3 regions of the Mesorhizobium sp. 113-3-3 genome follow, and region 1 is predicted to be linked to each of the others. Evidence: riboswitches for the same ligand, from Rfam matches in the RefSeq annotation. Region 1 holds a riboswitch; each other region holds the start of a gene.
What was found. A riboswitch is a leader RNA that binds a small molecule or an ion and turns the genes downstream of it on or off. The one in region 1 is predicted to bind thiamine pyrophosphate.
Positions count from the first base shown of each region.

Region 1 (7,771 bases):
GGAGAGCGGCAAGGTGTCAGTCGGCGAAAACGCCGTCGCATTGGTGAAGGCGAGGAAGAAATAGTCGACGAAGCCCGGCAGCCAGTCGCGGATCTCGCGGTCGTTCAAGGTCATTTGCGGGAACAGGAAGTCGGAATGGGCGCGTTTGACGAGGCCGCAGGTCGGCGGCCCGCCGCGGTCGGTGCTCCAGAACCACAAGGCAAAGACGATGACATTGGTGACCCAGATGTTGAGCGCGTCGATCAGCAGCGTCTGGCCGCTGGAGCCGGCATGGCCCGCCAGCAAGGCGCGCACCAGGAACACCAGCGAACCGCAATTCATGACGCTGACGACGCCGGTCATCACCAGCGCCGTCCTGCGGATCATGACGCGAAACCGGCCGACCAGATACCAGTGCTCTTCCTCGATGGCTTTCTGGGTGGCGACCTGCGTCCAGGCGGTGGCGATGGACAGGGGCACAAGCAGGGCCGCCTCCAGCGCCGGCGCCAGCCAGCGGGGGCCGAACGAAAGATCGTTGATCACCAGGAGCTGCAAGCAGATGATGACGAGGACCGCCGCACGTGCCAGCCAGAAGTCGAGCGCGCGATGGTGGATGACGGCATGCTGGTGACGCATCGAATATCCGGGATGTTCAGACAGGATCAAATGGGCGGCTGTTCTGCCGAGGGGAAGGCAACGGAGCACCGAAATTCCTGCCCAATCTTGGTCTTGCAATGGCCTGCAAGTATACTTTTTCGTAAGCTTTGAGGTTGGGGCTGTTCGGCAAACCGGACGATGTGGTTTAAGCGCCGCATGGTGGGAATAGACGACTCCATGGATGGTTGGGCGCCGGCGGGGCTGACTGCCACCGGCCACGACTCGTCATCGGTATGGCCCGGCCTGCTCCGCCGTCCCTCGTATTTGCTGGCGCTTCTGTGCCTGGTGCAGATCGTGTGCTGGACGGTGGTGCCGGCATTGATCGACCCCGCGCCGCCCGGCGATGTGGTGGAAGGGTTCATGTGGGGCCGCGAATGGGTGCTTTTGACCTACAAGCACCCGCAGCTTCCCGGCTGGCTGCTCGAAACCAGCCATCTTCTGACCGGATCATTCCACTGGCCGCAATATTTGCTCGCCCAGCTGACGATTTCGTCGACCTTCGTCCTGGTCTATCTGCTGGCCCGCGACATGCTCGGACAAAGCCGGGCGCTGGCTGCCGTGCTTTTGATGCCCTCGGTCTATTTCTTCGGCTGGCCGACCCCGCAATTCAATCATGACTATGCGCAGATGCCGTTCTGGGCGGCCATCTGCTGGCTGCTCTGGCGCGCCGGCCGTGGTGGCGGGCCTGGCTGGTGGCTGGCGCTCGGGCTGGTGTCGGGCGTCGGGCTCTATGCCAAGTTCTCCACCGGCCTGCTGCTCGCCTTCGGCGCGCTCTGGCTGCTGTACGACGCGCGCGCGCGCAGCCGGCTGGCGACGCCCTGGCCGTGGCTCGGCTTTGCCGTTTTTCTGGCGGTGGCTGCGCCGCTGGCCATCGCACTCTACCGCATCGATTTCCTGCCGCTGACCTATTTCGCCGACCGCGACGCGTGGGTAACCGAACACCGGGCGCGCCTTTACTATATCGGTGTCCAGATGGCCGGGCTCTCCGGCTTTCTCCTGGTGCTGGCGATATCGGGGCTGCTGCGGCGTTCGCCCGCTCCCGAAGCTCCCGTCGAACGCGGCATTCTGGTCTATCTCGTGTGGATGGGGCTTGGGCCGGCGACCCTGATCATGGTGGCCTCGTTGTTCACCGGCACCGGCGAGTCCTGGGGGGCGCCGATGTACAATCTTGTCGGCGTCACGGTGCTCGCCTTCCTCGGCCACCGGCTCGGCGCCATCGAGATGCGAAGGCTGGTGATCTGCGCGTTCCTCTGCATCGTCACCATGTCGGGCGCCTATGCGACCCTCCGCTGGACGGGCTGCAATTTGCGGGGACGCCTGGACGCTGTCTGCTGGCCGGCGCAGCCGATCTCGGACGAGGCCGAAGCGGTCTGGCACGCGGCGGCGCCCGGCCGGCTCGACATTGTCGGCGGCGATACTCAGGTTGCCATGCTGGCGGGCCTCAATGCCTATGACAAGCCGTCGATCTTCACCGACCTCGATATGCGGTTCGCGCCCTGGATCACAAGGCAGCGTTTGCGTGACCACGGCATGCTGATGGTTTGGCCGGGGCAGGGCGTGCCGCCGCAACTGCGGACATGGCTGGGCAAGCTCCCGGTCAAGACCGTTCTCTTCAATTGGTCGCGTACGGCGCCGCCTGTGCAGATCAGCTTTGCCGCCATTCCACCCGGCACGCTGTATATGCCGCCTGCCGTCGACAGCCGGACCCGGCATCGGCGCAACTGAGAAACCGCTCGATCCCCGACCGCGTCGTGATATCGTTCTCTCACGGCGCGTTGTTTCCCCGCGACTGGACGAAGCGGACGAGAATGCCCATCTATCGGGAAATCCAATTTTGTCTGCGCAATTCCTGGCGGGAAACCGCCGCATAAGTTGGAATTGCCTTTTGAGGAGACGTGACATGGCGACTTCGACCGAACGCGCAGTGCTTGCCGGTGGCTGTTTCTGGGGCATGCAGGATCTGATACGGCGCTATCCCGGCGTCAGCTCCACGCGTGTGGGCTATAGTGGCGGCGACGTTGCCAACGCCACCTATCGCAACCACGGCACCCATGCCGAAGCCATCGAGATCAATTTCGATCCGGCGGTGATCAGCTATCGCACGCTGCTGGAGCGCTTTTTCCAGATCCATGATCCGACGACGCGCAACCGCCAGGGCAACGACGTCGGGATGAGCTACCGCTCGGCGATCTACTATACAACCGACGAGCAAAAGCGCGTCGCCGAAGACACCATCGCCGATGTCGATGCTTCCGGCCTGTGGCCGGGGAAGGTCGTCACGGAAGTCGCGCCGGCCGGCGCCTTCTGGGAAGCCGAGCCCGAGCACCAGGATTATCTGGAGAAATATCCAAACGGCTACACCTGCCATTTCGTCAGGCCGGGCTGGAAGCTGCCGGTGCGCGAGAAGGCTGTCTCATAAGGTTGGCAAAAGCAGCGCGCCGATTGTCTAGAGCAATTCCAGGAAAAGTGTGAGCGGTTTTCCGTCCGGAATTGCGTCAAAACAAAGGGTTGGAGCGGTTCGCCGTTTCCATGAAACGGTGGAACGCTCTAAGTGGCTGCGCAACGCTTTGCGATCGTTGGGAGTGATCGAAAGCCGCCGGATGTCTGGCGGCTCTTTCGTTTTTGGGGCAATAACTTACTTGCCGCAGTTGTTGTCGTTCACGGTGGCCGCCGTCAAATTGCCGTTTGCATCGGTCTGCGCACCTTGCGGGTTGGTCGGGCAATTCCGATCCGCATTGGAGTTCATATCGCCCGGCGCGATGGTCGTGCTGTTGGTTGTTGCCGGATCGACCCTATTGGGCGAAGCTGGCGTGCTCGGGTCTACAGTCACAGACTGGCCGCTGCCGCCCGACCCATCCATGCCGTTTGCGGCGTTGCCTTGCGCCATCGCTGAAGTGGCAAGCGCAATGGTGAACGCCGAAGCCGCGAGGATTTTCATGAACATGGTTGTGTCTCCATTTCCGTGAACTCGTCGTGTTGCGACTGGTGGGACAACCTCTCGGCTTGGCGAAGATTCCCCATAGAATTGCGACTGCGCGGCATCGTCAGAGTCCGCGCAATGGTCAGAGCTGGTGCAACACTTTTGGCCCAGTGCGCTGAAAAAACGGCTTCCCCTTCCGTTCGAATGGTGCTTTAACGCGCTCATCCACAGGGGTGCTCCGTACGGTCGGGGCTGAGACGGGGGCGGCAAGCCCACAGACCCTAGAAGCTGATCTGGGTAATACCAGCGGAGCGAGGCGGGCGATGTTTTCAGGCGCACAGATTTCCCTATATCCCATGGCCGACGATTTCGTCGGCGTCATCTTGGGCGCGATCGGTGCGCTCGATCCCTACCGGGACAGGCTGAGGATCGAGACCGACGACATCTCGACCTTGCTTGTCGGGCCACCTGAAGTGTTGTTCCCGGCGCTGCGCGACCTGTTCGTGTCGGCGTCGCAGAGCGGCAAGCATTGTGTGCTGTCGGCCGCCATTTCGCGCGGTTGCCCGGGCGAGCCGGACGATCCGATCTGCCGGTCCGACGCGTTTGGCGGGCCAGTCGGGCCGCTCGGTCCGCGCAAGGAGGCCGCCATCGCCGCCGTGCGAGATGCTGCCACCACCGGCCAGCCGGCGGCGGCGCAATTCTCGCTCTATGTGATGGGCACCGGCGACCACATGGACGAGATCTATGGCTGCATCGATTTCCTGAAACAGTCCGGCGTCTACGATCGCTCCAAGAATTTCTGCACCAAACTGCGCGGCGATAGCGGGGCGATCTTTTCGGCGCTGAACGAAGCCTTCTGCCGCTTCGGGCCGGGCGCCGGTCACGTAACCCTCGACGTCACGGTTTCCGCCAACAGCCCCACCGCTGTCTGAACAGAACGCGTTTTCTTCGCGCGGACGTCAAGGTTGTTCTCTCGTGCTCTCATCGTCATCCAGCCGCCCGCGGCAGCTCGCGGGCTACTTCACCAAGGCGGCACCAGCCGTGATGTCGGTCGGGCTGCTGCTCGTGGCCTGGGAACTCTACGCCACCTATTCCGGCATCAAGCCGACGATCCTGCCGGCGCCCTCACGCGTCTTCGAGCAGGCGATGCTCAATCGCGAGGCGCTGATCGACAACGCCATTCCCACCATCCGCGCGACGCTGATCGGCTTTGCCTGCTCGCTGGGGGCCGCCTTCGCGCTGTCAATGCTGGTCGACTTCTTCCAGCCGCTGCGGCGCGCGCTGTTTCCCGTCTTCATCATCAGCCAGACCTTGCCGCTGGTGGCGATCGCGCCGCTGGTGGTGCTGTGGTTCGGCTTCGGGCTGACGCCGAAGATCATGCTGGTGGCACTGATCACCTTCTTCCCGATGCTGGTGGCTCTGGTGCAGGGCTACGAAGCGACGGAGGTGGAGATCGGCCAGATGCTGCGCGCCATGGGGGCAGGGCGCTGGCGCGTTTTTGTGCTGGCGCGGCTGCCTTCGGCGTTGCCCTATTTTTTCGCGGGCTTGAGGATCTCCATCACCTATGCCGTGGTCGGCGCCATCTTCGCCGAATATGCCGGTGCGGCCAAGGGGCTGGGCATCTACATGCTCAACGCCAAGAACAATTTTCGCCCCGATCTGGTGCTTGCCGCGGTCGGTGTCAGTGCCGCGCTCACGCTGATCCTGTTTGGGCTGACGGTGCTCCTGCAGCGCCTCGCCATGCCTTGGGAGCGGGCTGGCCGGCAGCCAGCAGGGAAGGGGCCGTGGCAATGAGCCGGCTCGAATTGCGGCATGTGCGCAAGGCGTTTGGCGGGCTCGACGTGCTTGCCGACATTTCGCTTAGCGTCGGTGCCGGCGAATTCGTCTCGATCCTTGGGCCTTCGGGCGCCGGCAAGTCGACGCTGTTCCAGCTTCTGACCGGTGCCGAGCATGGCGAGGGCGAGATGTTCTTCGACGGCACGCCGCTCGACGACCATGGCCGGCATTTCGCGTTCATGCCGCAGCGCGACGCGCTGATGCCGTGGCGGCGCATCCTCGACAACGCGACGCTCGGGCTCGAAGTGCAAGGCATCGAGCGCAAGGCGGCGAGGGCGCGTGTCGCGCCGTTGTTTGCCGAGTTCGGGCTTGCCGGCTTCGAGCAGCATTTTCCGGCACAGCTTTCGGGCGGCATGCGTCAGCGCGCGGCGCTGCTGCGCACGGTGGTGCAGGAGCGCGACATGCTTTTGCTCGATGAGCCGTTCGGCGCGCTCGACGCGCTGACCCGTGCGGCCATGCAGCGCTGGCTCGAGCGGATGTGGCGGCATCACAACTGGACGGCGCTGCTGATCACGCATGATGTGCGCGAGGCCGTGTTCCTGTCCGACCGCATCTACGTGCTGTCGGCGCGCCCGGCCCGTGTGCTGCGTGAAATCAGCGTGCCATTGCCGCGCCCGCGCGATCCGACCGGCGCCGCCGCGTGGCAGGCGGGCGCACTCGAGGCCGAGATCCTCGACATTTTGCTCAACCCGCAACCATCCAAAGGACATGACCATGACTGACCTGACGCGCCGGCAGGCTTTGCTGCTCACGCTTGCCAGCGGTGTTCCGCTGATCGCCGGAGCGAGCCGCTCCTTCGCGGCAACGCAAAAAGTCACCGTCGCGCTGGACTGGACGGTCAACACGAACCACGTCGGGCTGTTCGTGGCGCGCGATAAGGGGTTTTACCGTGAGGCCGGCCTCGAGGTCGACATTCTGCCCTACAGCGACACCGGCGCAGGCACGCTGGTCGCCAACCGCGTTGCCGATTTCGGCATAAACGGCACCATCAGCCTGTTCACCCAGAAGACCGCCGGCGCCGATTTGAAGGCCGTCTACGCCGTGGTGCAGTCGGAAACCGGCCGCGTGGTCTTCAACGCGGCGCGCAGCGAGATCAAAAGTCCCAGGGATCTTGACGGCCTGACCTATGGCGGTTTCGGCAGCGCCTGGGAAAACGCGCTGATCTCGACCATCATCCGCCACGACGGCGGCAAGGGCAATTTTGAGACGGTGACGCTCGGCACCTCCGCCTATGAAGCGCTGGCCAACGGCTCTGTCGACTTCACACTCGAGGTGTCGACCTGGGAGGGCGTCGAGGCCGAACTCAAAGGCATCAAGCAGCGCGGCTTCGTTTATGCCGATTACGGCGTGCCCGACGAGCACACGACGCTGATCTCGTCGAGCGAAGCCTATCTCCAGGCAAACCCGGCACTGGCCTCGGCCTTTGTCCAGGCAACGCGGCGCGGCTATCAGTTCACCGTCGATCATCCCGGGGAAGCCGCCGCGCTGCTGATCGCCGCCAACAAGGATGCCCTGACCAATCCGGCATTGATCGAGGCGTCGCTGAAGGCGCTGATCGACGGCCACTATCTGCGCGCGGAAAACGGCGCCATCGGCACGATGGATGCCGCCAAGATGGATGCGATCGGCGACTATCTCTTCAAAGCAGGCATCTTGCGTGACGCCGATGGTAAGGTTCTCGCGCAGCGCCCTGATTTCACGGGGTATTTCAGCAATTCAACGCTGGGCTAGGCTGCTGCGGTCCGAGCCCTAAGGTTCCGCGAGCCATCCGAGCTAGTTTGCGTCTAGGGCTGCAGCCTTCTTGCGGTCGGCTGCTGCCCGCTTGTGGTTGCCCTTGGCTTCCCAGGCCCGGCTTCGTGCTTCATAGAGACTGGCAAAGTTGGGATCGAGCTTGATGGCCTTGCTGAGGTCGGCAATGGCCCCGTCGTAGTTTGCCCTGGTTGTCCGGATCACCCCCCGGCCATAGTAACCATAGACGTTGTTGTGATTGAGGCTTAGCGCCTTTTCGAAATCGCCGTAGGCGCGGGCGTCGTCATGATTTCCCATCCGCACGAGTCCGCGATCGGCATAGACCTTGGCTTCGGTAGGGGCGAGCTCGATGGCCTTGTCGTAGTCGCTAAGTGCCCTGTCGTAATCCTCTTTCAAGGCATAGTTCTGGGCGCGGCCGTAATAGGTCGCGGCATAGGTCGGATCCAGCGCGATCGCCTGGTTGTAGTCGGCGATGGAGCGATCGTAGTCCTGCTTGGCATTCCAGGCCAAGGCGCGGGCGAAATAGGCGTCATGGAATGCGGGATCAATGGCAACCGCCTTGTCGAACTGCACGATGGCGCCGTCATAATCGTCCTTCCCAAGCAGCGTCTGACCCTTGGTGAAAAACGC
Region 1 is NZ_AP023243.1:3,158,351-3,166,121, forward strand. It holds gene JG746_RS15460 (hypothetical protein) at 1-615, opposite strand, end outside; gene JG746_RS15465 (glycosyltransferase family 39 protein) at 814-2,361, shown strand; gene msrA (peptide-methionine (S)-S-oxide reductase MsrA) at 2,537-3,055, shown strand; gene JG746_RS15475 (hypothetical protein) at 3,272-3,580, opposite strand; TPP riboswitch at 3,776-3,889, shown strand; gene JG746_RS15480 (Ykof family thiamine-binding protein) at 3,880-4,488, shown strand; gene JG746_RS15485 (ABC transporter permease) at 4,532-5,350, shown strand; gene JG746_RS15490 (ABC transporter ATP-binding protein) at 5,347-6,114, shown strand; gene JG746_RS15495 (ABC transporter substrate-binding protein) at 6,107-7,123, shown strand; gene JG746_RS15500 (tetratricopeptide repeat protein) at 7,166-7,771, opposite strand, start outside.

Region 2 (7,771 bases), 1.7 Mb from region 1:
CAGAACCCGGAATTTCTGGCGACGGCCGCCTGATCCCGCTCGACAACTCTTATTTGTCGGTGACGATCTTGACCTTGTCGCCGGCCGAAACCGCGGCACCCGGCGACAGCGCGTTGAGCACCCGGAACAGGTCGAGCTTGCGGTCGACGCCGACCATCTGCGCGGCGAGCGAGCCCATCGTCTGGCCCGGCTGCACCGTGAGCACGCGGATATGCAGCGGCTTCAGGGCCGCCTTCTCAGCAGCACTCAGGATACGGAACGACCCGCTGACCGAGCGCGCCACCGTCTCCAGCGAGGTGCTGGCCGAGGGCGCTGCGGTCAGCAGCCGGTAGACCTGGCCGCCGGCACGGATCACCGCGATATCGAACTGCCAGCCCTCGGCGCTGGCATGCGCGGTCGCGGCCTCGTTGCCGTTGATGGTTTCCTGCTTGACGCTGCTGTCGTCGAGACCTGCCACCCAGCCGCTTCTGATGTAGTCGGTCAGGGCGCGGTTCTTGTCGATCGAGACGCCGTCGAAGCGGATCGCGATGTCGCCCGGCCCGGTCGCCGTCACCGCCGCCGCCGAATTGTCGATGATGAAACCGTCCGGCACCGTGAACGACACGCCGAGGCCCGGATGAAGGAACGTCTCGCCGCGCACATAACCTTCCTCCGGCGTGTCGCCATAGAGCAGACCGTCTATGCCGGCGAGGAAGGAATCGCGGTCGCGCGTGCCGACGCCGGGCGCGCCGAACTGGCGGGCATGGCGCTGCGCCAGATCAATGCGCTGCGGCGTGTTGGGGTGCGTGGCCAGGAAGTCGAGGCTGGCGTCGGTGGCGCCGCTGATCGAGCGGAAATCGGTGTAGGCCGACATCGACTGCAGGAAGCGGCCGGCGGCATAGGGATCATAACCGGCTTCACCAATCGACTTGATACCGATGGCGTCGGCTTCCAGCTCCTGGTTACGCGAGAACTGCGCGAGCCGGAGCTTGCCGCGGATCAGCGCCGCCTTGGCTGTCGGGCTGTCACCGAGGACGTCCGAAACCACTTTGGTTGCCAGGCCTTCCTCGGCTTCCAACTGCTGGCGCTGCAGGCCGTGATTGGCGGTGACGTGGCCCATCTCATGCGCGATGACGGCGGCAAGCTCGGACGAATCATTGGCCAGCGCCAAAAGGCCGCGCGTGATGTAGAGATAGCCGCCGGGCAGTGCGAAGGCGTTGACGTTGGGCGAATTGAGGATGGTGATGCGATAGGTCTGTGTCGGGTTGGCCGAGACAACGGTCAAATTGCCGACGACCTTGGCGACCATGCGCTCGAGCTTGGGATCGGAATATTCGCCGCCATAGGTCGCCAGGATGCGTGGATGCTGCGCCTTGGCGAGTTCGGCCAGCTTGTTGTTGGCGCCAACATTGTCGACGGTGATCGGCCTGTCGGACGGCTGGAAGCCGGATTCCTGGACCTCCGGAGGCGTGAACATCTGGCAGCTTGCCAGCGCCACGGCAAAGCCGGCCAGCGCCAGAAAGCGCGCCAGCGGATTCATTCGCAGCTTGTCGACGCCGATCGCCAGAGCGGCTTCCTTTCAGGTCCCGGCGCATGAACAGGAAAATCGGGGGCGATCTTCGGAACCTGTCATGCGCAAAAAACAAATTTCTACGGCACCCGTCACACGTCCCTCGGGGCATGTGACGGGTGCAGTAGGCAAATCACGGCCTGTGCCGGACCAGTAGGGCGGACCTAGCCACACTACTTCTGCCATGGCAAGCAAGCGTCCCATCGCCTGAGATCGGTTTGACCGTAAATTATGTCCGCTTCCGGGCAATATCTCGTGATACGGCATTGCCGGCACTTGTCCCGATATAGCGCCGGAACGCTTCCGGACCAGCCTCGGCAAAGAAATCGTCCGCGCTGCCGATGGCCGCGATGGCGCCATCGTCCAGAAACACCACATTCTGGCCGATTCGGCGGGCATCCTCAGGCTGATGCGTGACGAACAGCACCGTCATGCCGCGTTCGGCGTGCACACCGGCGACCAGATCGAGCATATCATCGCGCAAGGCCGGCCCCAACGAGGCAAAGGGCTCGTCGAGCAGCAGAACCGGGCGATCGCGCACCAGCACGCGCGCCAGGGCAACACGCTGCCGTTCGCCGCCGGAGAGTTCGCGCGGCAAGCGCTTTTCCTTGCCGCCAAGGCCAGTGCGCGCAAGCGCGCCGGCGATCGCCTCGCGGTCGGTATCGGTCAGCCGCAGCGACGGCGAGCGGCCGAGCCCGACATTCTGCTCGACGGAGAGATGGCCAAAAAGGTTGTTTTCCTGAAACACCATCGACACCGGCCGGGCGGCCGGAGGATCGGCGCCGACATCGGCCCCGCCGATCAGCACGCGGCCCGACTGCGGCGCCTCGAAGCCGGCAACCAGATTGAGCAGCGTCGACTTGCCCGAACCGCTCGGCCCCATAATGGCGGTGATTTCGGCAGCCGCGAAAGCGACATCGAAGGCGAGCGGCGCCTCGCCATAGCTGAACGAGACCTTGTCCAGCCGCACCGGAACACCCTTCCTGCCCTCATCAGACATAGCGGACCTTTTCCCTTCCGAGCCAGTCCGCCGCCAACACCAAGGCGAGGCAGACCAGGCCTAGCAGCAGCGCCAGGCCGGCGGCGTCCTCGGTGCGGTAGCTGCCCATGCGCGAAAGCAGAAGGTAGGGCAAGGTCTGCACGGAATCACTGCCGAACAGCGCGATGACGCCGAGATCGCCGAGCGACAGCGCCATGGCGAAAGCGAAGGCCGTGGCGAGCGGACGCCGCAATGACGGCCAGTCGACCAGCCGCAGCCTCGCCCAGCCGGCAATGCCGAGCTGCGCGCAGAGCCGTTCGTGACGCTCGCTCGCCGCATCATAGGCGGGGCGGACGGCACGCAGCGCGAAGGGCATCGCCATGACGGCATTGACGGTGACGACCATGACCGGTGCGATGGCAAAGACATCGCCGGCATGGCGCAGTAGCAGGAACCAGCCGGCGCCGATGACGATCGGCGGCACGACCAGCACAAAACCCGCGCCGGTATCCGTGGCATGTTCGAGCAGCGCTCTTGGACCGGCGCGACGGTTCAACGCGAGTGCCCGGCGCGCCATGGTCAGCGCCAGCGACAGCATCACCGAAAGCAGCGCCGACAGGAAGGCCAGCACCGCACTGGTCAGCGTCGCCTGCCGGACAGCGGCCTCGCCCGCCAGCCGGCCGAGATCGGCACCCAACCCTGCAATCACCGTGGCAGCCATCGGCCCGATAACGAACAGCAGCGCCAGCACGATGAGCGCGGCGTTCAGCATGGTCTCGGTGCCGTTGACGGAGAGATAGCGGCGCGGCGCGACCGGCAGGTTGGTGTCGCCGACGACATTGGCGCCAAGCCGCGTCAGCGCCAGCACCACGATGAAGGTCAGCGCGATCTGCAGCAATGTCAGCGCGACCGCTCGCGCCGGATCGAAATCGAAGCGCAGCGCCTGGTAGATGCCGACCTCCAGCGTCGTCGCGGCCGGCCCACCGCCCAGCGTCAGCACGATGGTGAAGGATGTGATGCACAGCATGAAGACCAGCCCGGCGACACCCGGCAGAGCGGCGCGCAGCGTCGGCCATTCGATCAGCCGGAAGGCCGGCCGCGCCGCCATACCGAGCTGGCTTGCCAGCCGCCATTGGTCGGCGGGAATGGTCTGCAGCGCCTCGAGGAACAGCCGCGTCGCCAACGGCAGATTGAAGAAGACATGGGCGACGAGAATGCCGGACAGGCCGTAAATGCCTGGCCAGCCCTGGCCGCCGACGGCGCTGAACAGCCCGGCGAAATAGCCGGCGCGGCCGTAGAGCGCCAGGATACCGAGCGCCGCGACGATCGCCGGCAGCGCCAGCGGCACGGCGAAAAGCTGCAGGATGAAGGCGCGGCCGAAGAAGCGCGGATGCCGCGACAGCGCGCGCGCCACGAACAGGGCCGGGCCGACAGAAAGCAGCGTCGATAGGGCGGCCTGCCAGAGCGTGAAGCGCACGACGCGCAGCAGGTAGGGATCGAAGGCCGCCCAGGCGCCCGAAAAGTCATGGGCGCCTTCGACGAGCAGACCGGCAAACGCGCCGCCGATCAGCAGTGTGATCGCGGCGAGCGCGAGGATGCCGGCGCGAACGCGGGAGTCAGAGGACGCGCGCCTTCCACCCTCCCCCTTGCGGGGAGGGTCGGATCGCGGATGCCGCAAAGCGGTGTCCGCGATCCGGGGTGGGGGTGAGTCTGGGCTCAGCGTCGGCACCCCCACCCCGCTCCGCTTCGCGGATCGACCCTCCCCACAAGGGGGAGGGTGAAGCGCGCGCTCATTTGCTCATCACCGCCAGCCATTCATCGACCCAGGCCTTACGGTTAGCGGCGACCTCCTCGGGGCTGAACAGCAAGGTCTTGGTCGGCTTGACCAGTTTGTCGAAGGCCGGGTTGAGCGGCTTGTCGGTCTTCCCGGCCGGGAACATCCAGTTGGTCTCAGGGATCGCGTCCTGGAATTTCGGGCCGGTCATGAAAGCGATGAACTTTGCCGCCAGCGGGTTCTTCGCCCCCGTGGTGGTGATGCCGGCCACCTCGATCTGCAGATACTCGCCTTCCTCGAAGGAAGCCGCCTGGTAGCGCTGCGTGTTCTCGGCGACCATGTGGTAGGCTGGCGACGTCGTATAGGACAGCACCATCGGCGCTTCGCCCTTGGTGAACAGGCCATATGCCTCGCTCCAGCCCGGCGTCACGGTCAGCACCTTCGTCTTGAGCTTGGCCCAGGCTTCCGGCGCCTTGTCGCCATAGACCGACTTCACCCACAACAGCAGCCCGAGGCCCGGCGTCGAGGTGCGCGGATCCTGGATGACGATCTTGTCGTCGGCGCTGCCTTCGACCAGCTCCTTCAGGCTCTTGGGAGGCGTCTTCAGCTTTTCGGTGTCGTAGACGACAGCGAAATAGCCGTAGTCGAAGGGAACAAAAGTATCGTCGCTCCAGCCACCCGGCACGTTGACGTCGCTCACCACGCCATGCGGCGCAAACAACCCGCTGGCCTTGGCATCGGCGGTGAGATTGGTGTCGAGGCCGAGCACGATATCGGCCTTGGTCGAGGCGCCTTCGAGCTTGACGCGGTTGAGCAGCGCGACGCCGTCGGCAACCGAGACGAACTCGACGTCGCAGCCGCATTGGGCTTCGAATTCCTTCTTCACCACGGGGCCTGGACCCCAGTCGGCGGTGAAGCTCTCATAGGTATAGACGGTGAGCTTGTCCTTGGCCAAGGCCGGCCCGGACAGCGCCACCAGCGTGGCTGAGACAAGAGCGTATAAAAGCGTGCGCATCGGCGCCTCCCTCGTTCGAATTGAAAGGAATTGAGGCGTCGGACTGTCCGAAACGTCTAATCCCTCCGCCGGTACAAACCGGATCAGGTTCAGCGGGTTGGCGAGATTGCCTCTCAGCCGGTCCGCGAAGATCGCGCCCGGCACCCCGTTAGAGCGTTTCGACACATAGGCCGGCCCGAGGAACCGCGCAAGTGGCAGTTTGCCGGCCTTCCGTTTCCGGTGCCGGGCTGGTACAGGCCACACGATATGAGCACATTCACCATCCTGCTTGGCGGCGATCTCATCCGCACGCCCCGGCTCGACCGCCATGTCGAGGGCACGCGCGTGATCGCCGCGGATGCCGGCATCGGCCATGCACGGCTGCTCGGCCTCGTGCCGGAACTGTGGGTAGGCGATTTCGATTCGGTGCCGGCCGATCTGCCGGAAGAGCTCGCCGCCGTCCCCCGCCGGACCTTCCCGGCGGAGAAGGACAAGACTGACGGCGAACTGGCGATCGCCGCGGCCCTCGAGCGCGGCGCCACCCGCCTGGTGCTCGCGGGCGCGTTCGGCGGCAAGCGCGCCGACCATGCCTTCCTGCATCTGGCGCTTGCCCTGCGCCTGGCTGAGGCCGGGACCGAGGTGCTGCTGACCAGCGGTGCCCAGGAAGGCGTGCCTTTGCTGTTGGGAAAGGCCGGCTTCGACTATGCCGACGGCACGCTGTTTTCCATCCTCGGTTTTTCCGAACTTACCGGACTGACCGTCACCGGCGCCAAATGGCCGCTCAACCAGGTCGAAGTGGCCTTCGGTTCGTCACTGACCATCTCCAACGAGGTCAAGTTCGACAAGATCGGGGGCCGCCTCGAAATCGCGCTCGGCCACGGCCGCGCGTTGCTGCTTGCGCATCCGTATCCATTACCTGAAAGCTGACATGGCTCCGCCTCTTCTCAATCTCGACGGGATAAAGCTGACCTTCGGTGGCACGCCGCTGCTCGATGGCGCCGCCTTGACCGCTTCGGCCGGCGACAAGATCGCTTTGGTCGGCCGCAATGGATCCGGCAAGTCGACATTGCTCAAGATCGCCGCTGGCCTGATCGAGCCACAGGACGGCGAGGTGTTCCGCCAGCCTTCGGCAACCGTCCGCTATCTGCCGCAAATGCCCGACATGGAAGGTTTTGCCACCGTTCGCGCCTATGTCGAGGCGGGACTTGGTCCGGCAGATGATCCCTACCGCGCCTCCTATCTGATGGAGCATCTCGGCCTGTCGGGCGAAGAACGGCCGGGCGATCTCTCGGGCGGCGAGGCCAGGCGCGCTGCCCTTGCCCGCGTCATGGCGCCGGAACCCGACATTCTGCTGCTCGATGAGCCGACCAACCATCTCGACCTGTCCGTCATCGAATGGCTGGAAGAGGAGCTCGTGCGCACCTCCTCGGCGCTCATCGTCATTTCGCACGACCGCCGTTTCCTCGAGCGCGTGTCGCGCGCCACTGTCTGGCTCGATCGCGGCCAGACCCGCAGGCTGGACAAGGGTTTTGGCCATTTCGAGGAATGGCGCGACCTGGTGCTGGAAGAGGAAGAGCGCGAGCAGCACAAGCTCGGCCGCCAGATCGTGCGCGAGGAGCATTGGCTGCGCTATGGCGTGACGGCGCGCCGCAAGCGCAACATGCGCCGGCTGGGCGAGTTGCAGACCATGCGCCAGCGTTTTCGTGGCCATCGCGGCGCCGAGGGCACCGCGACCATGGTGGCGAGCGACGCCGCCGAGTCCGGCAAGCTGGTGATCGAAGCCAAGAACATCGAGAAGAGCTTTGGCGATCTCAATGTGGTCAAGGGCTTCTCGACGCGGATCCAGCGTGGCGACCGCGTCGGTCTCGTCGGGCCGAACGGCGCGGGCAAGACGACGCTTCTGAAGATGCTGACCGGCGAATTGGCGCCGGACGCCGGCTCGGTCCGGCTCGGCACCAACCTGGAAATCGCCACGCTCGACCAGAAGCGCGAGGCGGTCGATCCGCAGGAGACGCTCGCGCAATACCTCACCGACGGGCGCGGCGAAAACCTCGTCATCAATGGCGAGCAACGCCATGTCGTCTCCTACATGAAGGATTTCCTGTTCAAGCCGGAGCAGGCGCGCACGCCGGTGCGAGAATTGTCCGGTGGCGAGCGGGCGCGGCTGATCCTGGCGCGCGTGCTGGCGCGGCCGGCGAACCTCCTCGTGCTCGATGAGCCGACCAACGATCTCGACATGGAGACGCTGGAATTGCTGCAGGAACTGGTTGCCGGCTTCGCCGGCACCGTCATCCTGGTCAGCCACGACCGCGATTTCCTCGACCGAACCGTGACCAGCATCATAGCGCCGGACGGCGGCGGCCGCTGGGTCGAATATGCCGGCGGCTATTCCGACATGCTGGCGCAGCGCGGCGGCACCAGGCTCGACGACCGCAAGGCGCGCGCCAAGGCTGAAGCCGCCGATGCGCCGGCGCC
Region 2 is NZ_AP023243.1:1,420,794-1,428,564, reverse strand. It holds gene JG746_RS06840 (RNA polymerase factor sigma-32) at 1-33, shown strand, start outside; gene JG746_RS06835 (M48 family metalloprotease) at 50-1,519, opposite strand; gene thiQ (thiamine ABC transporter ATP-binding protein) at 1,779-2,549, opposite strand; gene thiP (thiamine/thiamine pyrophosphate ABC transporter permease) at 2,542-4,206, opposite strand; gene thiB (thiamine ABC transporter substrate binding subunit) at 4,319-5,317, opposite strand; TPP riboswitch at 5,361-5,475, opposite strand; gene JG746_RS06815 (thiamine diphosphokinase) at 5,564-6,223, shown strand; gene JG746_RS06810 (ABC-F family ATP-binding cassette domain-containing protein) at 6,225-7,771, shown strand, end outside.
Region 2: another riboswitch for thiamine pyrophosphate. It lies ahead of thiB (thiamine ABC transporter substrate binding subunit); the one in region 1 lies ahead of JG746_RS15480 (Ykof family thiamine-binding protein).

Region 3 (7,771 bases), 3.4 Mb from region 1:
TCGAAGAGATCTGTATGCTGGACCAATTGAGCGGTGGCAGGCTCGAACTTGGGATAGGGCGCGGCTCGCTCCCGATCGAATTGGGTTACTTCGGGATTGGCTCGGACGCGGCGCCAAACCACTATGCGGAAGCCAGCGAAATTCTTATCAATGCGCTGAAGGGCGGCACGCTATCCTATCAAGGTCGCCATTTTGAGTTGAACAGCGTTCCGCTGACGCTAAGAACTCATCAGCGTCCACATCCGCCGACTTGGATCGCCACCAATCGACCGGAATCGGCAGTCTGGGCCGCTGCGAATGGCGTGAACATCGCGTGCGTGGGACCTTCCTCTTCCGTTCGAAGAATCACTGATGCCTTCCGTCGAGAGCACACCAGTGAGGCGGACGACCAAACGCCATTTCTTGGATTGCTCCGAATGGTCGTGATTGGGCGTTCTGAAACAGATGCACGTTCACTCGCCGCACCTGCTTACGAACGGTGGCTCAAGAGCTTTAAATTCCTTTATGATCTTAATGGCATGCCGACTCCACCAAACCTGCCGCTGACCTTCGATGCAGCAATCGAGAAGGAATTGTGCGTAGTAGGAACGGCAGCTTCTGCGGGACAAGCTCTTCTTGAACAGCTGGAAGCGGCAGGTGCAAACTACCTCCTTTGTCAACCGGCGTTTGGGAATCTGTCGTTAGATGCTTCCCTATATACCGCAACGGCGATTCAATCCGCAATTATGGCTCGAGTTGGCTAACCCCGGTTCGAACGTTCGCTCACCCAACAACGTGCCAAGCGGCATGCGGTCGCTAGCGACGACTAGATGCGGGTTTCGGATGACCCATCAACCGGTTGGCACAGAGACATGCGGCTTCCTCCTCAAAGCGGCGTGTTGTTGATAGGCGAAAGCGACCGTGTATGCCGCATTCTCACCCCTCGGATAGGGCCTTCATGTCCTAGGAGTAGACCCACGATCGCCTGCCAGACTTGATCGGAGCGTTGGATACGTTCGGCCCGATCAGCTTTTCGGCCCGAGGTCCTTCGATCCGGCAAGCGCATCGAAAACATATTGCTTGCCTTGGCGCACGCTCGCTTCCAGCGACGCTCCAAGAGCAAGCGAGGCGGCGACTGCGCTGGCCATCATGCAACCCGTTCCGCGCATCCCTCGCGGCAAGCGGGGCGCCTCGAACCGAACTGCAGGTTGGTTCGGCTGCAAAAGCACGTCGACGCAACGGGTTCCTTGTGCATGGCCGCCCTTGACGAGTACGGCGGTCCTCACCGTCCTCGATAGCTCTTCAGCCTGACGACAAGCCCCTTCTTCGTCCGCGGCCGGTGACGAGCCGGTAAACGCAGCCAGCTCGACCAGGTTAGGCGTTACAAGCCGGCAGATCGGCATCAGATCGTGGCGCAGCATATTAATGGCATCGTCCGCCAGCAGATTGCGTCCCGAGGTAGAGGCCAAGACCGGGTCGAGTACCACAGGCACTTGGCGGTTGACCAAAACAGCGCCGACTGCCTCAACAGCCGCCGATGTCCCAATCATGCCTATCTTGACGGCCGCGACAGCGTTGGCAGCGAACGCGGCGCGCATCTGAGCGGCGACAAGCTCCGACGGCACAAGCTTGACGTGCTCGACAGCCGAATGCGTCTGGACTGTCACGGCGGTGATGGCAAGACAACTTCGCACCCCGAAGGCGGAAACCGTTTCTATATCGCGGGCAATTCCAGCTCCACCGCTGGAGTCCGACCCGCCAACGACAAGCACATGCGGTTCTCGCCTCAGCGCCATCGCTCCGTCTTTTCGATCCATTCTCGTGTGCGCGCTTCGGGATCGGCATTCAGCGTGATGTCGGTCACGACGGCCGCGCTGTCCACGCCAGCCGCAAAGACACCGTCGAGCCGGTCAGGATTGAGGCCTCCAATGGCGACCAATGGGACAGGTGCGACCCGGCGCTTCCACTCGCGGATTCGTTCGAGCCCTTGCGGCGCCCATTTCATCTTCTTCAGGATGGTTGGGTAGATGGGACCGAGCGCGATGTAGTCGGGCTCGGCAAACAAGGCCGTCTCCAGTTCGACATGATCATGCGTGCTCAGCCCGAGCCTGACGCCGGCTGCCCGTATCCGCGCGCGGTCGGCGGTCTGCAAATCCTCCTGGCCGAGATGGACGAAGTTGCAGCCTTCCTCGATTGCCAGGCGCCAATGGTCATTGACGATGAGCTGGCTTTGGTGCTCGGCGCACAAGGCCGTTGCCTTCCGGATTTCCGCGCGCAACCCGGCCTCATCCTTGGTCTTGATACGCAGCTGCACCAGCTTGACGCCGAGCGGCAGCAGCCGTTCGATCCAGGCTGCGCTGTCGACGATTAGGTAGAACGGATCGAGCTTCATGAGAAAACCGCCCTGCCGAATATCGGCGTCGACGGCACGGCGACCTCGCGTGGCTCGAGCAATCCTGAACTGAAGGCTTCGCGACCGGCATCGACCGCCTTGCCGAACGCACGCGCCATGCCGACCGGATCGGCCGCCCTGGCGACCGCCGTGTTCAGGAGCACGGCGTCGAAACCGAGCTCCATGACCGTTGCGGCGTGTGACGGTCGCCCGAGGCCTGCATCCACGATCAGCGGGACGTCAGGGAAATGTCCGCGCATCGAGCGCAGTGCCGTCATGTTGACCGGTCCGAGGGCGGAACCGATCGGCGCGCACCACGGCATCAAGACCCTGCAGCCCGCCTCCAGCAGCCGTTCGGCCACGACAAGGTCGTCGGTGGTATAGGGGAATACCGAAAAGCCATCTTCGCACAGGATGCGGGCGCCTTCGACCAGGCCGAACACGTCTGGCTGCAGCGTGTCGTGGCTGCCGATCACTTCGAGCTTGATCCAGCTCGTACCGAAGACGTCGCGCGCCATCCTCGCGGTCGTGACCGCTTCCTTGACCGAATGGCAGCCGGCAGTATTGGGCAGGATTTTCGTGCCGAGTGAGCGGATCAGCGACCAGAATCTTTCGCCGGCCCTGCCGCCTGCCATCTCCCGCCGCAAGGAGACGGTCACCACCGACGTCCCCGACGCCTTCACCGCGTCGGCGAGGATGGCCGGCGACGGATACTGAGCCGTGCCGAGAAGCAGGCGGGAGGGAAGTGGCGTCCCGAAAAGCTCCAGCATGCTAGCCTCCCTGCATGGGCGAGAGGATTTCGATCCGGTCGCCGTCGCTCAACTGGAATTCTGCCCGCCGGGCTTTGTGCACGACGTCGCTGTTGACGGCCGTCGCCAGCCAATCGCCCTCATAGTCGAGCGCCGCAAGCAGCGCCGCCAGCGTGGTGGCGGCAACCTCACGCGCTTCGCCGTTGACCATCAGTTTCATGAGTAGGTTCCTTGGTTCCGTCTTGATTGAAAACCAGGTCGGCAGCTTGGCGCGCCATGGCGGGGGCGAGGAGAAAACCGTGACGATAGAGCCCATTGATCGCGACGGTGTCTCCGCTCGCTTCGACGCGGGGCAGGTTGTCGGGAAAGGCCGGACGAACGCCGACACCGGTTTCAACGATCTCGGCCTCGCCAAAGGCCGGATGGAGGGCATAGGCCGCGCCCAAAAGCTCCATCATTGAACGAGCCGTGACAGGTCCAGTGGACTGGCTCTCGATCATCGTCGCGCCGATCATGAAACGGTGGTCGGTGCGTGGCACCATATAGAGCGGAAAGCGCGGATGAAGCAGCCGGACCGGGCGCGACAGCGAGACATCAGGCGTACGCAGGATCAGCATCTCGCCACGAACGCCACGCAGCCTTCCATCGACGGCGGACATTCCCGTGCAGTCGATTTGACGACCGAACCCGGAAACAGCCGGGGCATCGGCGCAGAAGTGGAATTCGACTCCCATCGCCGCCAGCCTGTCATGAAGTGCCGCCATCGCCTGGCGCGGGTCGAGATGGGCTTCGTCGGAGAAGAGCAGTCCGCGGCGGAAGCGGCCGGCGAGGTCGGGCTCCAGCAACGCGATTTCATCCTCATCGACGCGCCGATGACCCGACGTGCGGCTGGCGAACCGGTCGAGTTCGCCCGCATCGCGCGGCGCGGCCACGACCAGTGTTCCGGCCCGCGTCACCTGCCCGGGCGTTGCCGCCTCCCACCAGTCGGCGGCATCGCGTCCGAGATCCAGCACCGGTTGCTCGGCGCTTTCGCGCTCGCACCATGGCGCCAGCATGCCGCCGGCGAACCACGACGCATTGCCGCCGAGGCCATGTCTTGTCTCAGCAACTGTCACCGCCGCGCCGCGCGTGGCGAGTTCGAAGGCTGCGGTGAGACCGGCGACGCCGGCCCCTTTGACCAGCACCCTCATGACCGCTCATGCGCCTCCGGCACCAGCGGTGTGCCGGTCTCGTCCGCCGGCACGTAGAGATCGCCGCCCTCGCGGTATTTCGCCGCCATCGCCGCCATGCCCTCCTTCTGCGCTTCGGCACGAATGTCGTGGGAAATCCGCATCGAGCAGAATTTCGGCCCGCACATCGAGCAGAAATGCGCCAGCTTGTGCGCTTCCTTGGGCAAGGTCTGGTCGTGGAAGGACCGCGCTGTTTCGGGATCGAGCGACAGGTTGAACTGGTCCTCCCAGCGGAACTCGAAGCGCGCGCGGGAAAGGGCGTCATCCCTGACTTTCGCCGCCGGATGCCCCTTCCCTAGGTCGGCGGCGTGTGCTGCGATCTTGTAGGTGATCACGCCAATCTTGACGTCGTTGCGATCGGGAAGGCCGAGATGTTCCTTCGGTGTGACGTAGCAGAGCATGGCGGTGCCGAACCAGCCGATCATGGCGGCGCCGATACCTGAGGTGATGTGGTCGTAACCCGGCGCGATGTCGGTCGTCAGCGGTCCAAGCGTATAGAAAGGCGCCTCGCCGCAGACGGCGAGTTGCTTGTCCATGTTCTCCTTGATCTTGTGCATCGGCACGTGGCCGGGCCCCTCGATCATCACCTGGCAATCCTTGGCCCAGGCGATCTTCGTCAGCTCGCCGAGCGTTTCCAGCTCGGCGAATTGCGCCGCGTCGTTGGCGTCGGCGATCGAGCCGGGACGAAGGCCGTCGCCGAGCGAAAAGGACACGTCATAGGCGCGGCAGATGTCGCAGATTTCGGCGAAATGCTCGTAAAGGAAGCTCTCCCGGTGATGGTGCAGGCACCATTTGGCCATGATCGACCCGCCGCGCGACACGATACCCGTGACCCGGTCGACCGTCAGCGGGATGTAGTGCAGCCGCACGCCTGCGTGGATGGTGAAATAGTCGACGCCCTGTTCGGCCTGTTCGATCAGCGTGTCGCGGTAGACCTCCCAGCTCAGATCCTCGGCGATGCCGTTGACCTTTTCGAGCGCCTGATAGAGAGGCACCGTGCCGATCGGCACCGGCGCATTGCGCACGATCCATTCGCGGATGTTGTGGATGTTGCGGCCGGTCGAGAGGTCCATCACCGTATCGGCGCCCCAGCGGATCGCCCAGACCATCTTTTCGACCTCCTCGGCCATCGAGGAGGTGACCGCCGAGTTGCCGATATTGGCGTTGATCTTGACCAGGAAATTGCGGCCGATGATCATCGGCTCGCTCTCGGGATGATTGATGTTGGCGGGAATGATTGCGCGCCCGCGAGCCACCTCGTCACGCACGAATTCCGGCGTGACGAGGTCGGGGATCGATGCGCCGAAGGCTTCGCCGTCGCGTTGCAGCGTGCCGCGCAGCATCTCGCGGCCGAGGTTCTCGCGGATGGCGACGAACTCCATTTCAGGCGTGATGATGCCGGCGCGGGCATAGGCAAGCTGCGTCACCGCCTTACCTGACCTGGCCCTGAGCGGCCGATTGCGAATGGGAAATTCCGGCGTCAGGCGCTCACCCACCGCGAATCCATTGTCTTCCGGCCGGACATGGCGGCCGTCATAGGCTTCGACATCGCCGCGCGCGGTAATCCATTCATGGCGAAGCCGGGCGAGGCCCTTTTCAATGCTGGTTTCGACTGTCGGGTCGGTATAGGGGCCTGATGGATCGTAGACGATGACGGGCGGCTCGCCGGCCGTTGGATGAACGGAGATTTCGCGCATCGGCACCCTGATCTGCGGGTGGAGGACGCCGGATTTGTGGATTTTCCGCGAGGCGGGCAGTGGTCCCGTCGACACGGCGGGGGTGAGGGCATTCATCGTGAGGCTCCTTTGCTCATGCATTGGAGACCCAGTTCTGTGCCGGAAGGATGAAAAGACGCTTTGGTCGGCCTGCCGAAACAGGACCTCGGGCGTAAACTCCCGCAAAGCGCTTGCACCGTCCCTACGCCAGTATGAACTGGATCAGGTTCAACGGGTCACTGCGCCGCGAAAGCCAGCAGTATCTCAGCCCCTTGCCGGGACTCCCCTGGTGAATGCATCGAATTGAACGGCCCGTCGCTATTTTGTCAAGCGCATTCGTCCCGCAGCGGTGATCGGCAACCAAACAAACCCAGCGGAAAAGCATGGTAGTATCGAGAGCAAGTCACGCTCCAGAGGAGCGGTGAAGCGCCCCCAATAAGGCGAGCCCTCATGCGGATTTCGGTGCCTTTTCCAGCACGGTGTTTTCGGGGCTTTCCGGAACGACGCTGCTGCCGCCCAGTTGGGTGAGATTGCTATAGAGGTCTGTCTTGCTCGTCGTCGGCAATCCTTCCCCTTCGGCTAGACGCCCCGTTTGTTTCCCCAGAGCAGAACATGAAGCTGCGGCAGTACACGCGCCTCGAACCACCTGTCACGGGTCACTTTTTCAACCAGCCATTCCATGCGCCTCATCACACCGGCCATGTCGATGAACCCGTCTTCGTTGCCGGGACGCGGCGGCGTGTGATTGCCGGGCTGCAGATAGACGGGTAATTGCGGGTAGCGCGCCGCGGCGTCTTTGGCATAGGCATAGTCATCTTCGTCGAAGACGACGAGCTTGAGCGCCGTCTGCGGCTTATCCTGCGCCGCCTCTAAGCAGGCGTCGAACGCGGCCCAATCTGTCGTCATTTCACTTGAGGGCGGCTTGGGGCTGAGTACCAGCACGTCGAGATCCGCGAACCATTGCTTAGACACCGAACCTTGGGTTTCCAATGCAAAACGGTAGCCCTCACCATGCCCGCGGTCGATCAACTGGCCAAGCGGCTGGATGGCCGGATTGCCGCCCGACAGCGATACCATCACGGGCTGACCGCCGGAAAGTGCAATGACCTTTTGCCAAACCGCGTCGGAAGACATCATCTCCCAATCATGGCGGAAGCGACGGTCCACCGCATGCAGGCTGTCGCACCAGGAACAGCGATAATCGCACCCGCCGGTTCTTACGAACACCGTCGGCAAGCCGATCAGCACGCCTTCGCCCTGAATGGTCGGCCCAAAAATCTCGCTCACCCGGATTCCGGGATGCAACGCGCAAGTCATGGTCGGTATTCCGCCCAGGTTTTCGGCGTCTCGCTCACCCGCACGGCGGAGGTTTCGGGTAGCCGCACCTTGCACCAGTCGTAGAAGTGCCTGGCCAGACATTCCGCTGTGGCATGGTCATGCCCCAGCACGTCGTTAAGATGCCGATGGTCGAACGTCCCATCGATGTAGTGCTTGAACGCCGCCAGATCTTGGTAGTCGCGCACAAAGCCGTGTTCGTCCAGTTCGCCACCTGAAAGCTCCACTACGACGATGTAGTTGTGGCCGTGCAGACGTGCGCACTGATGATCTGGTGGCAAGGAGGTGAGCTGATGCGAGGCCGAGAAGTGGAACTCTTTGGTAATGCGGAACATCACGCGCTCCTTGTCTGGATAGCGTGGAGCCAGAAGT
Region 3 is NZ_AP023243.1:6,899,070-6,906,840, reverse strand. It holds gene JG746_RS33195 (LLM class flavin-dependent oxidoreductase) at 1-743, shown strand, start outside; gene JG746_RS33190 (hydroxymethylpyrimidine/phosphomethylpyrimidine kinase) at 1,005-1,775, opposite strand; gene JG746_RS33185 (thiamine phosphate synthase) at 1,766-2,371, opposite strand; gene JG746_RS33180 (thiazole synthase) at 2,368-3,141, opposite strand; gene thiS (sulfur carrier protein ThiS) at 3,143-3,340, opposite strand; gene thiO (glycine oxidase ThiO) at 3,309-4,310, opposite strand; gene thiC (phosphomethylpyrimidine synthase ThiC) at 4,307-6,142, opposite strand; TPP riboswitch at 6,246-6,362, opposite strand; gene queE (7-carboxy-7-deazaguanine synthase QueE) at 6,644-7,381, opposite strand; gene queD (6-carboxytetrahydropterin synthase QueD) at 7,378-7,734, opposite strand; gene queC (7-cyano-7-deazaguanine synthase QueC) at 7,734-7,771, opposite strand, start outside.
Region 3: another riboswitch for thiamine pyrophosphate. It lies ahead of thiC (phosphomethylpyrimidine synthase ThiC); the one in region 1 lies ahead of JG746_RS15480 (Ykof family thiamine-binding protein).